One region of the Shewanella sp. 4_MG-2023 genome, then DNA from elsewhere that is predicted to be linked to it. Evidence: predicted binding sites of a transcription regulator. Region 1 holds the regulator's gene; the other holds the start of a gene.
The links. Region 1 encodes NrdR, which represses ribonucleotide reductase genes. Its sites were predicted from a motif close to AAACACNANATNTNGTGTTT; they were not measured.
Positions count from the first base shown of each region.

Region 2: the regulator NrdR is predicted to act here: its motif matches at 4,974-4,993, upstream of nrdD (anaerobic ribonucleoside-triphosphate reductase).

Region 1 is NZ_JAUORL010000026.1:33,748-41,283, reverse strand. Features, by position in the region: gene ribE (6,7-dimethyl-8-ribityllumazine synthase) at 1-416, opposite strand, end outside; gene ribBA (bifunctional 3,4-dihydroxy-2-butanone-4-phosphate synthase/GTP cyclohydrolase II) at 538-1,641, opposite strand; gene Q4546_RS14265 (riboflavin synthase) at 1,726-2,382, opposite strand; gene ribD (bifunctional diaminohydroxyphosphoribosylaminopyrimidine deaminase/5-amino-6-(5-phosphoribosylamino)uracil reductase RibD) at 2,446-3,600, opposite strand; gene nrdR (transcriptional regulator NrdR) at 3,742-4,191, opposite strand; gene glyA (serine hydroxymethyltransferase) at 4,348-5,604, opposite strand; gene ettA (energy-dependent translational throttle protein EttA) at 6,168-7,536, shown strand, end outside.
Region 2 is NZ_JAUORL010000008.1:66,299-73,834, forward strand. Features, by position in the region: gene Q4546_RS06400 (hypothetical protein) at 81-947, opposite strand; gene ribA (GTP cyclohydrolase II) at 976-1,590, opposite strand; gene Q4546_RS06410 (YibL family ribosome-associated protein) at 1,677-2,033, opposite strand; gene nrdG (anaerobic ribonucleoside-triphosphate reductase-activating protein) at 2,173-2,646, opposite strand; gene nrdD (anaerobic ribonucleoside-triphosphate reductase) at 2,793-4,913, opposite strand; gene rssA (patatin-like phospholipase RssA) at 5,340-6,314, opposite strand; gene Q4546_RS06430 (DEAD/DEAH box helicase) at 6,433-7,536, shown strand, end outside.

The DNA.
Region 1 (7,536 bases):
TCTGTGCCCTTGTTACCAGCTTTAGTACCAGAGCGTTCAATTGCTTGCTCGATGGTATCAGTGGTTAAAACGCCAAATGAAACTGGGATATCATACTCTAAAGCGACTTGAGCAAGACCCTTGTTACATTCACCAGCAACTAAATCAAAATGCGGAGTACCACCACGAATTACTGCACCAAGTGCAACAATACCGTCAAACTTTCCACTAGCAGCAATTCGACGTGCAGCAAGTGGTAATTCAACAGCGCCAGGAACACGAACAACAGTAATGTTGTCGTCATTTACCTGACCTAAACGTTTTAGTGTGTCTAATGCGCCATCAAGCAGACTCTCAACAAGAAAACTATTGAAACGCGATACTACGATCGCCACTTTGGCATTTTTTGCTTCGATATTACCTTCAACTACGATCATTATCTTACCTAAATTAGCTAAAGCACCCGGCTCTGGGCAAAAGTGGCGGTATAATACCACAGCCAAATGCCCTGAGTCCTGTGCAATTATTGATAAATGTTAACTTCACTAAGTTAGTGAATTATTCTGCAATATAATCAGTTACTTCTAAACCGAACCCTGATAGAGAGTGATAACGCTTGGGTGAACTTAATAAACGCATTTTGCTCACACCTAAATTTGAAAGAATTTGCGAGCCAACACCGACTTGGCGCGAGGTTCCTTGCCATTTAGCAGCTGTAGGCGCTTGACCGTTATCTTCCGCTTCAAAGGCTTTGACCTTGGCGAGCATGTCACTTGAATGCTCGTGATTCGCCAACAGTACTAATACACCACCATCTGATGCAATACGCTCCATGGCGTTTTCAAGTGGCCAGCTACGTTTTTGATCGCGTTCAGAGTGGAATAAGTCATTAAAGGTATTTTGTAAATGTACCCGTACTAGGCAGTTTTCTTCAACGTCACCTTTCAATAAGGCATAGTGTAGCTGATTATCGATGGTGTCTCTGAAAGTCACCATATTGAACTCACCAAAACGCGTTGGCAATTTACATTCAGCTTCACGCACAACCGTGGTTTCTTTGGTGTTGCGGTATTCAATTAAATCGGCAATGGTGCCCATTTTAATACCGTGCTTTTCACTAAAGATTTCAAGATCTGGACAACGGGCCATAGTGCCATCATCATTAAGAATTTCAACTATCACGCCAGATGGCTCGCAGCCTGCAAGACGGGCTAAATCACAACCCGCTTCTGTGTGACCGGCGCGAATTAACACCCCGCCATCTTGTGCCATAAGTGGAAAAATATGACCAGGCTGAACTAAATCTGATGCTTTAGCATCTTTAGCAACAGCCGCTTGAACGGTTACAGCGCGATCATGGGCTGAAATGCCCGTTGTGACCCCCGTTGCCGCTTCAATGGAAACGGTAAAATTTGTTGAGAACTGAGCATTATTGTTGGTAACCATTAACGGCAAGTTCAGTTGCTGGCAACGCTCTTTAGTCATGGTTTGGCAAATCAGTCCACGGCCAAAGGTCGCCATAAAATTAATGGCCTCTGGCGTCACCTTATCGGCCGCCATGATAAGATCACCTTCGTTCTCTCTGTCTTCATCGTCCATCAAGATAACCATCTTACCTTGACGAATGTCTTCGATGATCTCTTCTATACTATGTAATGCCATTGCTAAGACCTTTATATTGTTTTGTCTATATCAGCGATATAGAGTAAATATGCTCCGGTAATAATATTTACCAGTAATAATCAGTTATCGCATAAATCCAGCACTTGCCAACAATTCCATTGTGACACCACTTTCAGTGGCTGGCTTTTGTTCTACTTTCATTAAGCGTTCAAGATAACGTGCAATAAGGTCAACTTCGATGTTGACGCTATGACCCGCTTGTAAAGCTAATAAGGTGGTTTCAGCTGCAGTGTGCGGCACTATGGTTAATCTGAATCTGTGCTGATCAACTTCATTTACCGTTAAGCTAACGCCATCAATGGTGATCGAACCTTTATGAGCAATATAACGAGATAACTCAGCGGGAGCTGCCAGCCAAAACTCAATGGCTTGGCCACGCACAAGGCGCTGCTCCACTGTGGCAATACCATCCACATGACCGCTAACCATATGGCCGCCTAATCGGGTCGTTGGGGTCACCGCTTTTTCAAGGTTTACTTTTTGACCGACGTTATATTTAGCAAATCCGGTTAAGGCAACGGTTTCAGCAGAAATATCTGCAACATAACCATCTGCTAAACATTGTACTACGGTTAAACACACCCCATTAGTGGCAATACTGTCACCCAGTTTTACATCGGTTAAGTCGAGCTTGCCACTGGCTACAGTCAAACGAATATCATCGCCTTTACGCTCAACTTTTCTTAATGTACCTAGTGCTTCAATAATCCCAGTAAACATATTTACTCACTTGTTATCTTTTGGGCCACGCTTAGCATCGACCGATAGACAAAATTGCATTAGTTAATTCGCTGGCGAATTAAGCTTTAAAATCAGTCGTTGGTCTGTACCAATTCTGCGACAATCCGTTAATTGTACATCAGGAATCTGATCCATAGTTTGATAGTCGTCTAATTGCATCAAATTGCGTCCATGACTGCCTAATATTTTCATTGCTTGGTACAAATAAAGTGTATCAGCTAATTTACTTTGAATAACACTACCAGCAACGCTGGCACCAGCCTCGACTAATACTGAGTTACAATGCTGGCCTAAGTGTGTAAATAAAGCATGCAAATCAACTCGCCCATCGTTATTAGCCGCTATTGTGATAAAGCTAACATGGGACTTAAAATCTTGTTTTACTTCTGCTGGATAGTCGACACAAGACACCAGCAAAATCGGCGTTTCAATAGTAAACATTTTATAGTCGGCAGTCAGCCTTGCTTTACTATCAAGCACCACTCTTAAAGGCTGTTGAAGGTCAGACTCAGCAAGGCTGTTTTGTACACTAGCCAATTGCTCGTAGCGCACATTCAAAGAGGGGTCGTCAGCTAACACAGTTTCAACGCCAGTCACTAGCGCGCAATGACGGGCGCGCAGCTTTTGCACATCGGCTCTGGCTTCGGGGCCGGTTATCCACTTTGATACCCCATTCGATAGCGCGGTTTTACCATCCAAACTGGCTGCCAGCTTAATGGTGATTTCAGGTAATCCCGTAGTCATGCGTTTCATAAAGCCGATATTAAGTTGGCTTGCCGCAGCTGTTAGCAAACCCACATCAACTTTAATACCTGCCGCTTCAAGCATGCTAACGCCATTACCCGCCACTTGCGGATTCGCATCCATTTGCGCAATCACCACTCGCTTCACTTTGGCTGCAATTAATGCCTTAGCACATGGCGGGGTTTTGCCATAATGACTGCAGGGTTCAAGGGTGACATAGGCTGTAGCTTGAGGGAGTAGCTGTTGTAATTGTCGATTTTCGACATCTTTTAAGGCGTGAATTTCGGCGTGGGGGCCACCCGCTTTAATATGATAGCCTTGACCAATGATCTCGCCATTGGCGACAATCACACAACCCACATTAGGATTTGGACGTGTGGTATAACGGCCTTTTTCAGCTAATGAAATAGCAAGGCTCATCATTTCAATATCACATTTTGACCACTGAGACATAAAGACCTTCTAGAAACTAAAAAGCAGTCATTAAAATTCAGAACTGCTAAATAAGGTTAATCATTGGCAAGAATACAAAGTGCCAATACCAACAAATGTAAGACTGCAATTAATTAAAGACGGCAATAAAAATAAGCTAGATTATTTTTGCAGCTTGGCGATGGCTTCACCGAATTGGGAAACATCTTCAAAGGCGCGATAAACTGAAGCAAAACGGATATAGGCAACTTTATCTAGGATCATCAATTGATCCATCATCAAATTACCAATCATGGCCGAATCAATTTCACGCTCACCTGTTGCTCTAAGAGTGGACTTAATCTTACTTAACGCTTGCTCAATTTGATCGATTGAAACTGGGCGTTTTTCAACAGCCCGAAGCATGCCGCCACGCAGCTTATCTTCATCAAATGGTTGGCGAGTGCCATCTTGCTTGATCACCCGCGGCATGACTAATTCGGCGCCTTCAAAAGTGGTGAAGCGTTCATGACACTCAGTACATTCCCGGCGACGGCGCACTTGATGGCCTTCAGCCACGAGTCTTGAATCAATAACTTTCGTATCTGTCGCGCTACAAAATGGGCAATGCATATCCGCTCCTGAAATAAAAAACAAAATGGCCGTAAGCACTGAGTACTTACGACCATTGAAGTTTATCCTATTTACTTTACAAGGTTAACCTTATCGAAAAGATTATCCGCGTTAGTTAAATAGATCATTGTTTATGTTAATCAATCTCGGTTGACATTAACCGTAAACTGGGAACTTAGCGCATAATTCAAGCACTTGGTTTTTAACGCGCTCAATAGTAGCTTCGTTAGTGATGTCATCTAACACATCACACATCCAGTTAGTTAACTCTACCGATTCAGTTTCAGTGAAACCGCGGCGGGTAATAGCAGGAGAGCCAATACGTAAACCAGACGTCACAAACGGTGAACGTGGATCATTTGGTACTGAGTTTTTGTTAACTGTGATATTTGCATGACCTAGCGCAGCATCTGCGTCTTTACCAGTGATATCCTTGTTGATTAAATCAAGTAAGAATAAGTGGTTATCGGTGCCACCAGAAACAACATTGTAGCCACGCTCAATGAAGGTTTTCGCCATCACTTTCGCATTAGCAACCACTTGCTCTTGATAAGTGGTAAATTCAGGGTCTAATGCTTCTTTAAATGCTACCGCTTTGGCTGCAATAACGTGCATTAATGGGCCACCTTGGCCACCTGGGAATACTGCAGAGTTTAGTTTTTTATAGATAGCTTCATCGTTAATGGCAGATAAAATCAAACCACCACGAGGGCCCGCTAGGGTTTTATGGGTAGTGGTTGTCACAACGTGTGCATGAGGTAGCGGATTCGGGTAGATACCCGCAGCGACAAGACCGGCAACGTGCGCCATATCAACAAATAAGTAAGCACCGACTTTATCAGCGATTTCGCGGAATTTACCCCAATCGATAATGCCAGAATAAGCACTAAAGCCGGCGATAATCATTTTGGGTTTATGCTCAACCGCTAAACGCTCAACTTCTGCGTAATCAATTTTACCTGTTACTTCATCAATGCCGTACTGAACCGCATTGTATAACTTGCCAGAAAAGCTGACATGTGAACCATGAGTTAAGTGACCGCCGTGAGCAAGGCTCATACCTAAAACAGTATCACCGCCTTCTAAAAGCGCCATGAAAACTGCTGAGTTTGCTTGAGAACCAGAGTGAGGCTGAACGTTTGCGTATGTCGCGCCAAATAATTCTTTAGCACGAGAAATAGCTAATTCTTCAGCAATATCCACATGTTCACAACCACCGTAGTAACGCTTACCTGGGTAACCTTCAGCATACTTATTTGTTAGCTGTGAGCCTTGCGCTTCAAGTACACGAGGGCTGGTATAGTTTTCTGATGCGATTAATTCAATGTGCTCTTCTTGGCGACGAGTCTCATCTTCAATTGCTGCAAATAGTTGTGGATCATAATCTGCGATATTCATAGCTTTTTTCAGCATTACTCACTCCAGCTGTTAATTCTTATAGTAGGGTTGCGCGGTATGATACAGCGCAATTGATCACAATCCCAGCATTTGAAACATGAAATTAGTTGCAATTCGTCATGAACTGCACTTGTGTTAGTTGTATTTTCTTGTATGGAGTTGTTCGGCAATTGTATTTCATAGAAAAATCCAAATTAACGCTTAGTTTCATAACCTTGTGACAATTTTAAGAAAACTCTTTTCTAAAAAAATGAATCAACAAAAATAACAACGCGAACAGTGAAAATAGTCACGAATATCACTTTTTAACCCGCAAAATGCGGATTCAATGAAATAATCTTGAGTTAGCAACAAATTAATTAGATTGTCACGGCTCAATAAGCACTCCGCTTAATATTTCACAAAATCATCTTTATTAGCTGACAGAAACCCTGCTTAGTGACCACTAAAGCAACATAAGTCTCCTTCAAAAAAACCGTAAACAGCTAACGGCAAAAAGATCGGTTTTAAGTTGTTGCTCGATTCGAGTAGAATTAGTGCTATTCCTAGTTCGATCCCCCAGTCAAAGAGATATAAAAATGGCTCAGTTTGTATACAGCATGCTTAGAGTGGGCAAAATTGTTCCACCTAAAAAACAAATCCTTAAAGATATTTCCCTTAGTTTTTTCCCTGGCGCCAAGATTGGTGTACTGGGTTTAAACGGCTCAGGTAAATCAACGCTACTTCGTATCATGGCCGGTTTAGATACCGAAATCGAAGGTGAAGCTCGCCCGATGCAAGATTTAAAAATCGGCTACCTACCGCAAGAACCAAAGCTGGATGAATCGCAAACCGTACGTGAAGCGATCGAAGAAGCAGTCAGTGAAGCTAAAAATGCACTAACCCGTCTTGATGAAGTGTATGCACTTTACGCAGAACCTGATGCTGACTTTGATGCGCTTGCAAAAGAGCAAGGTCAACTTGAAGCCATTATTCAATCTCAAGATGCCCATAACCTTGATATGGTATTAGAGCGCGCCGCTAATGCACTGCGCTTGCCGGATTGGGATGAAAAAATCGCAGTGCTTTCGGGTGGTGAACGTCGCCGTGTCGCTATTTGTCGCTTACTGCTTGAAAAGCCAGACATGTTGTTACTCGATGAACCAACCAACCACTTGGATGCTGAATCAGTCGCTTGGCTTGAACGTTTCTTACAAGACTATACTGGCACCGTTGTGGCTATTACCCATGATAGATATTTCTTGGATAATGCTGCAGGTTGGATTTTAGAACTCGACCGTGGTGAAGGTATACCGTGGGAAGGCAACTATTCATCATGGCTTGAGCAAAAAGATGCCCGCCTGCAACAAGAGTCTGCCACTGAAAGCGCCCGCCAAAAAACCATTCAAAAAGAATTAGAATGGGTACGTCAAGGTGCTAAAGGTCGTCAATCAAAAGGCAAAGCCCGTATGGCTCGCTTTGAAGAATTGAACACCAATGATTACCAAAAACGAAATGAAACCAATGAGTTATTCATTCCACCTGGGCCACGTTTAGGTGATAAGGTTATTGAAGTAAATAACCTGACCAAATCATATGGTGACCGAGTATTGATTGATGACTTAACTTTCGCTGTTCCAAAAGGCGCGATTGTCGGTATCATCGGCGCCAACGGTGCAGGTAAATCGACACTATTCAAGATGATTTCAGGTGCAGAGCAACCGGATAGCGGCAGCATTGAAGTCGGCGAATCAGTGCAAATAGCCTCTGTTGAACAGTTCCGAGATTCAATGAATGATAAGAACACAGTTTGGCAAGAGATTTCAGACGGTCAAGATATCATGCGGATCAACAATACTGAGATCCCGAGTCGTGCATACGTAGGCCGCTTTAATTTCCGTGGTGGCGATCAGCAAAAAATCATTGGCACTCTTTCAGGTGGTGAGCGTAACCGGGTTCATTTAGCCA
Region 2 (7,536 bases), on a different contig from region 1:
CTACCTGTTTATTCGGTAAATAGTACAAAAAAGCCTGATTGGTTTAATTAAACCATCAGGCTTTTTTGTAACCGATGAAACTACATAGGGAATTCAAAAATTAATCGCCACACCTGTAACTCCCCATCAGTTTGATAACTCATACCAAATCGGTCTGTACTGAACCATCCCCAACCTAACGGCTTAGACAAGGCTAATGTCACTCCCACTTCATAGGAATATTGCGTAAGCACATTTTCTTGCACTGGGGTAACAAACTTAAGTTTATCGAAATACCAGCGCCCCGCTACAAACAAGCGTGGCTCAACGGTATACTCACCCCAATCCCAGCGTTGATTTAAGCCAAAATCAATGCCAGATTGCAATACAGAATAGCCATCAGAGCTGTCATTGATACTGCTTTTATAGCCAGCATAATAAATTCGGTTAACCCACACCGGATTATATTTGGGTTGTGCCAATTCATATAACGCTGAAAAACCAGTAGAGAAAATCCCCACATTACTGGAATTTGAAAAGTTATGCCCGTAGCCCAAATCTAAATAGGTTTCTAGGGTGAGCTGCTCGTCATAAAACCATTTGTACTCAATCCCTGGGGTTATGGTCATAGTGCCGACACCATCGGGTAGTTCACCTTCTGGCAAGTCACTAAAAGAGTAATTAAAAAAGCCCAATGAAACTGGCAACCTTAGGGTCAGCAGGTGATCATCGGCCTGTTCAATATCAAATGCGAAAGGAATATTGGCCACTGCAGCGCTCTGGCCAGAAGCGCGATAAATCCCGCTGCCAATATAATTTGCAAAAGCATAATGGGAAAGATCGGGGTTGTCAGCATCAAATTGAGCCTGACAAGGTTGAACAACAAAAAGCGCTGCAATAGCTATTACAGCGCTTTTATATAATGGAAATTGATTTGCTTTAAAACCAGTAAACCAACTCAGTAACATGATTTAATCTACGCTATTTCGTCAACTGTTATTTATTGTCATCAATAAAATGGTGTTCTGTCATCATATGACCTAACTCGGTTGATTTGGTTTTTAAATATGCTTCATTGTAACGGTTTTTGCCCACTTGCAATGGAACTCTTTCGCTCACTTCAATGCCAACTGCCTGCATGGCCTTCACTTTACGTGGATTATTGGTCATTAACTTCACTTTGCTAACACCAATTTGAGCTAACATAGGTTCAATCATATCGTACTTACGCATATCAGCTTCAAAACCTAAACGTTCGTTAGCTTCAACAGTATTGGCACCTTGATCTTGCAGTTCGTAGGCTCGGATTTTATTCAGTAAACCAATGCCACGGCCTTCTTGTCTTAAATAAAGAATAAAACCTTGGCCTAATTCAGCAATATTTTGCATTGCAGTTTGCAGCTGAAAACCACAATCACAACGCAAACTAAACAAGGCATCACCGGTTAAACATTCAGAGTGAATACGACCTAACATTGGCTCATTAGCATTTAGCTCACCAAACGTTAGCGCAACATGTTCTTTACCGGTTTCGGTATCTTCAAAACCATGCATTGCAAATACGCCCCAAGGCGTAGGTAACTTAGAAGTGGCGATATATTTAATCGACATTGACCAACCTTTCAGACAACGCTCAATTTATGAGTCTCATCATCCATGCAACTGACTTACGTCATAACTAATAGGGATAAACTGGATTAGAATTTTGCTGGGGCAAAACCAGTTACTGCTTTAATATTCATTTCGCGGCCAAGCGCAGTCATTGGATGTACAACAACTAATCCTTTAACTGATTTTTTTAATTTACCCATGTCTGCTTGTTCCGCTTTGGTCAGCACACGACTAAATTTTAGTTCTTTTACATCTTTACCGGCTTTGTTTAATTGACGTGATTGCTGATTTTTCAAACTTGCAATACGTTTTGTTACTGTCGCGATCTCTTTTTTAAACTGCATGATAACCGCTTTATCTTCACGGGCTTGTGCAGCAGCAAGTTTACGGCGAAACTTTTCTGCTTTATCGTTTAATGCTTGCAGTTCTTCTTTTAAATTCATTGTGCTACCTTAAATTTCAACATTGTGCCACTGACACAATAACATGCTCAAACACAGCACTTGTATCAATCCAACACGTTTACGGAGGCGAAGTATAACAGTTCGTTAGACGAAACACATTATCCACAGCAGCTTATGGTTAATCTATTTGAACTAAATCATGAATAATTTGATTACTGCTACCACGCCACTTCAAACTAGGATCCGCTAAATCTTGCTCGAACTTGCCATCCACTAACACATCTACATAGTCTAATACTTGCAGTTGTTTGAGGGACATTTGATCGAGCTTGTAGCCACTCCATAGCCAAATGTCTTTATCTGGGCATTGTTGTTTTACCCGTTTAACCAAAGACAAAATGCTGTCGAGATTAGCTGGGAATAATGGGTCGCCACCAGAAAGTGATAAACCACGGCGCTTGATACGAGTATCATTTAAATCAGCAATAATTTGATCTTCCATCATTTGGCTAAATTCATGGCCTGAACGAGGATCCCAAGTAGACTGATTATAACAACCACGGCATTGATGCTCACAACCTGAAACAAACAAGGTCGCGCGGGTACCTGGGCCGTTGATCACATCGATAGGAAAATACTGATGGTAATTCATAATCACTTCTCTTACTGCTCATTGTCGCGTAAACACTCACGCTGTAAACCTATTTGCATCACTAAGGCCAAACCAAAACAAGGCGCTTAAAGCGCCTTGTTGGGTTAATCACGGAATTAGCTTTGCTAACTTCATGAATTTGCTATTTATAAATGCTTAACGCGGCGTTTAACTTCTTCTTGCTTACCATAGTTAAATGGTCTTGCATCAGGGCTGCCTAGATAACCACATACACGACGGGTTACCGACACACGGCTTGGCTCATGGTTGCCACATTTAGGGCACACAAAACCTTTACTGGTACAGTTAAACTCACCAACGTAACCACAGTCATAACATTCATCGATTGGGGTATTGGTACCGTAATAAGGCACTCTGGTGTAACTGTAATCCCAGACGTTTTCTAATGCTTCAATATTGTGCTGCATGTTCGGGAACTCACCGTAACAAATAAAGCCACCATTGGTGATTTCTGGGTACGGTAATTCAAACTCAATTTTATCGTATGGATTGACTTTCTTTTCGACGTCTAAATGGAAACTGTTAGTGTAGTAACCTTTATCAGTAACCCCTGCAACCACACCAAACTCTTTGGCATCTAGCTGGCAAAAACGACTACATAAGTTTTCACTTGGGGTGCTGTATAGGCTAAAGCCATAACCTGTTTCTTGTTTCCACGCTTCAGTCGCGCGCTTCATCACTGAGATAATTTCAATGGCTTTAGTGCGTAACAGCTCGCTATCAAACACGTGCTCATCAGTACCATAAAGTGCATTAATGGTTTCATGTAAGCCAATGTAGCCTAATGAGATTGACGCGCGGCCATTTTTAAAGATTTCAGACACATCATCATCTGCATTTAAACGAACACCACAAGCACCTTCCATATATAGGATTGGTGCAACACGCGCTTTTACACCCACTAAGCGGGCAATACGGGTATCGAGTGCTTTACGAGCGAGTGTCATTCTCTGTTCTAATAAGGCAAAGAAAGCGGTTTCGTCGCCCTTGGCTTCAATGGCGATTCTAGGTAAGTTTAAGCTGACAACACCTAAGTTGTTACGCCCTTCATGAATTAACTCACCATTTTCTTCATAAGTTCCTAAGAATGAACGACAACCCATTGGCGTTTTAAATGAACCAGTAACGCGTTCAACTTGTTCATAATTAAGAATATCTGGATACATGCGCATGGTGGCACACTCTAATGCTAACTTCTTCACATCGTAGTTAGCATCAGCAGCTTTATGATTTAGGCCATCACGAATAGCAAAAACCAGTTTTGGGAATACCGCTGTTTTACGGTTTTTACCTAGACCTGCCATACGTACTTTAAGAATCGACTTTTGAATTAAACGCGCTTCCCAGCACGAGCCTAAGCCAAAACCAAAGGTCACAAATGGCGTTTGGCCATTGGCGGTATGAAGGGTATTTACTTCATATTCTAAAGACTGGAATGCGTCGTAACATTCTTTTTCAGTTTGCGCCATGGCAAAGGCTTCAACATCTGCTACGCCCCACTCTTTACCGATAACCAACTGCTTTTGATAGCTCTTTTGAACGAACTCAGCTAATACTTCATCAATGCGGTTAATGGTGGTGCCGCCATAGATATGGCTAGCCACTTGGGCAATAATTTGCGCAGTTACTGCAGTCGCAGTTGAAATTGATTTAGGGGTGTCAATTTCAGCGTTACCCATTTTAAAACCATGGGTTAACATGCCAGCTAAATCAATTAGCATGCAGTTAAACATTGGGAAGAATGGTGCATAGTCTAAGTCGTGATAATGCAGTTGACCTGACTCATGTGCAGCAACAATATCTTTTGGCAATAGATGCGACTTGGCATAATGTTTGGCCACGATGCCAGCAAGTAAATCCCGTTGAGTTGGAATAACTTTAGCGTCTTTATTGGCATTTTCATTTAAAATCGACGCGTCGCTTTGTTCAACCAAACCACGAATTTCGCAGTTCAATTTACTTTTGGCTTCACGGCAAATATCACGGTCGTGACGATACTCAATATAATGACGCGCAACCTCTTTATGAGGACCTTCCATTAATAAGTTTTCAACTAAAGCTTGTAAATGATGGATCTCAACTTCTTCATCGTTAGCAACTTGATCTCTAATCACACAAGCGACTGTTGAAGCATAGTCTTCATCAGCACTACCTGTAGCAGTTTCCATTGCTGCAACAATGGCATCCTTGATCCGCGACTCATCAAATAGAGTACGACAACCGTCCCTTTTAATTACTACAGGCATTACTTTTACTCCTTTTATGCACAGGATATAAACACTATATATCCACACATAATTATCAACAAACACAATATATGGTGCATTAGGCAATAATAGGCACTAAAAATCCATGATCTAGATCATGTTTTGATGAAGGGGAACAAAATGAAAAAAATTACTGCCAAGCTCAACACTATTTAGAAAAGTTGAACTTGACCAGGTTATAAAAAGCAGCTACTGAGTGCTGAAACGCCTATAAATAGACTGCTATTTATTACAGATTTAAACTGGTAATTACAGATTTAAACTGGTAATTGCAGGCTTATACGAATAGTTATCACAGATTTATACAAATAGTTATCACAGATTTATACTGGTATATTGATGCTTAAACAGGTCATTTCAACCGTTAAAAATCAGTATGATTAAAGCAAAGCGCTTTAATTGGCGTTAATCATTTGGGCTAATACCAAGGGCTGCATAAATTAAATGCGCAGATTGGCGCACAGATTGACGGCCTGCTTCTATCGCTTCATCAGCACGATGAAACTCCATGGTACCGATATCAGCAAGCTGTGGCACTAAACACACATCCGGTGGATCGCCCATTAATCTGGCGCGTTTATGGCGCTGCTCTAAAATATCCATTGATTGCGACATCACCGCAATCATCCCAGGGTGAGATTTCGTGCTTGTGGAAAACTTTTCTGAAAAACTATTTATATACTCTTTACCTTTACCTAGCAGATCCATAAACGCCGACTCTGGCTCTTTGGCCACTAATTGCTTTTCAATTTCAGTGGGCGCACAGCTGGTCATTTGTTGAGGCAACATATGCATACTATTACGGCGGTGACCATTTAAGTCCACTGCAATCACTACATCAACGTCCATGGTGCGGCACATTGACACTGGCACAGGGTTTACCACTGCGCCATCCACTAACCAGCGATCATGCAATTGTACTGGGGGTAAAAAGCCCGGCATTGAACACGAGGCTCTTACCGCATGACGTAAATCGCCTTCTTTGAACCAAATTTCTTGGCCAGAATATAAATCGGTCGCCACTGCCGCAAACGGCTTTTGCAATTGCTCTATTTTTAGATCGCCTATTCGACCAGCTAAAACATCAAATACTTTTTCACCACTGATTAAGCCACCTTTGCGCCAGCTTAAATCCATTAAGCCTAAAACATCCCAACTAGAAAACCCACTCACCCACTCATGTAACTCTTCTAAATGATCATTAGCATAAGCTGCGCCCACCAGAGCCCCAACAGAGCAGCCAGCAATTTTTTCAGGGTGGATCCCCATGGCGGCCAGCTCTTTTATCACCCCAATATGAGCCCAGCCCTTAGCCGCGCCACTACCGAGGGCGATCCCAACACGAAGTGATGATTTATTTTCTTTTGAAGCCTTAGACATTTACCAAACCCTTAACCATTTTTGCACACCTAAGTAGCTTATCTTACGCTTAAGCTGTTGGCTATCAAGTCGCTTACACGTTATAATATCTGGCTATCATTTTTTAGGGGATTTACCTTTGTTATTTACCGATTTTTCTTTAGATAAACGCTTACTAGACAGTCTAAAGCATATGGGCATTTCTGAGCCAACAGAAATTCAGCAGCAAGCCCTGCCAATTGCCCTAGCGGGTAAAGATTTAATGGCATCATCTAAAACCGGTTCAGGTAAAACCCTGGCGTTTTTATTACCTGCTTTGCAGCGGGTAATATCGACTAGGGCCCTCTCTAAAAAAGACCCTCGCGTTCTGATTTTATTGCCAACCCGTGAACTTGCTCAGCAAGTCTATGGTCAATTACGTTTACTGGTTGCCAATACCCAATATAAAGCCATTAGTATTTTAGGTGGCGAGAACTTTAACGATCAAGCAAAATCGCTATCTCGTGACCCACACTTTATTGTGGCAACACCTGGGCGTATTGCCGATCATCTTCAACAGCGCCACTTATACCTAAATGGCTTAGAGTTACTGGTACTTGATGAAGCCGATCGCATGTTAGATCTTGGTTTTGCGCCACAACTTAAAGCCATTAATGACGCTGCAGATCATAAGCGCAGACAAACCTTGATGTTTTCAGCGACATTAGATCACGATGACATCAATGATATCGCCGCAACATTATTAAAGACCCCTAGCCATGTGGCTATTGGCGCATCGCATGCAGAGCATAAAGATATTGTTCAGCGCATCTTTTTAGTTGACCACCTTGATCACAAACAAGCCCTGCTGCAGCATATTTTAAAACATGAGCAACACAAGCAAGTGATCATTTTTACTGCAACTCGCTCAGACACTGACAGACTCGCCAAACTATTGTCTGCTGAAGGGCTAGAAACCGCTGCGCTCAGTGGTGACTTAAGTCAGTCAGCACGTAATCAAATTATGGACAAATTCAGCCGTGGCCAACAAAAGATTTTAGTCACCACAGATGTTGCTTCTCGCGGGTTAGACTTATTAAATGTGTCATTAGTAATTAACTTTGACATGCCAAAGTTTGCCGAAGAATATGTTCACCGTATTGGCCGTACTGGCCGCGCAGGCGCTAAAGGCGATGCTATTTCATTAGTAGGCCCGAAAGACTGGGATAGCTTTAAGAAAGTACAGGTGTTCTTACGTAAGAAC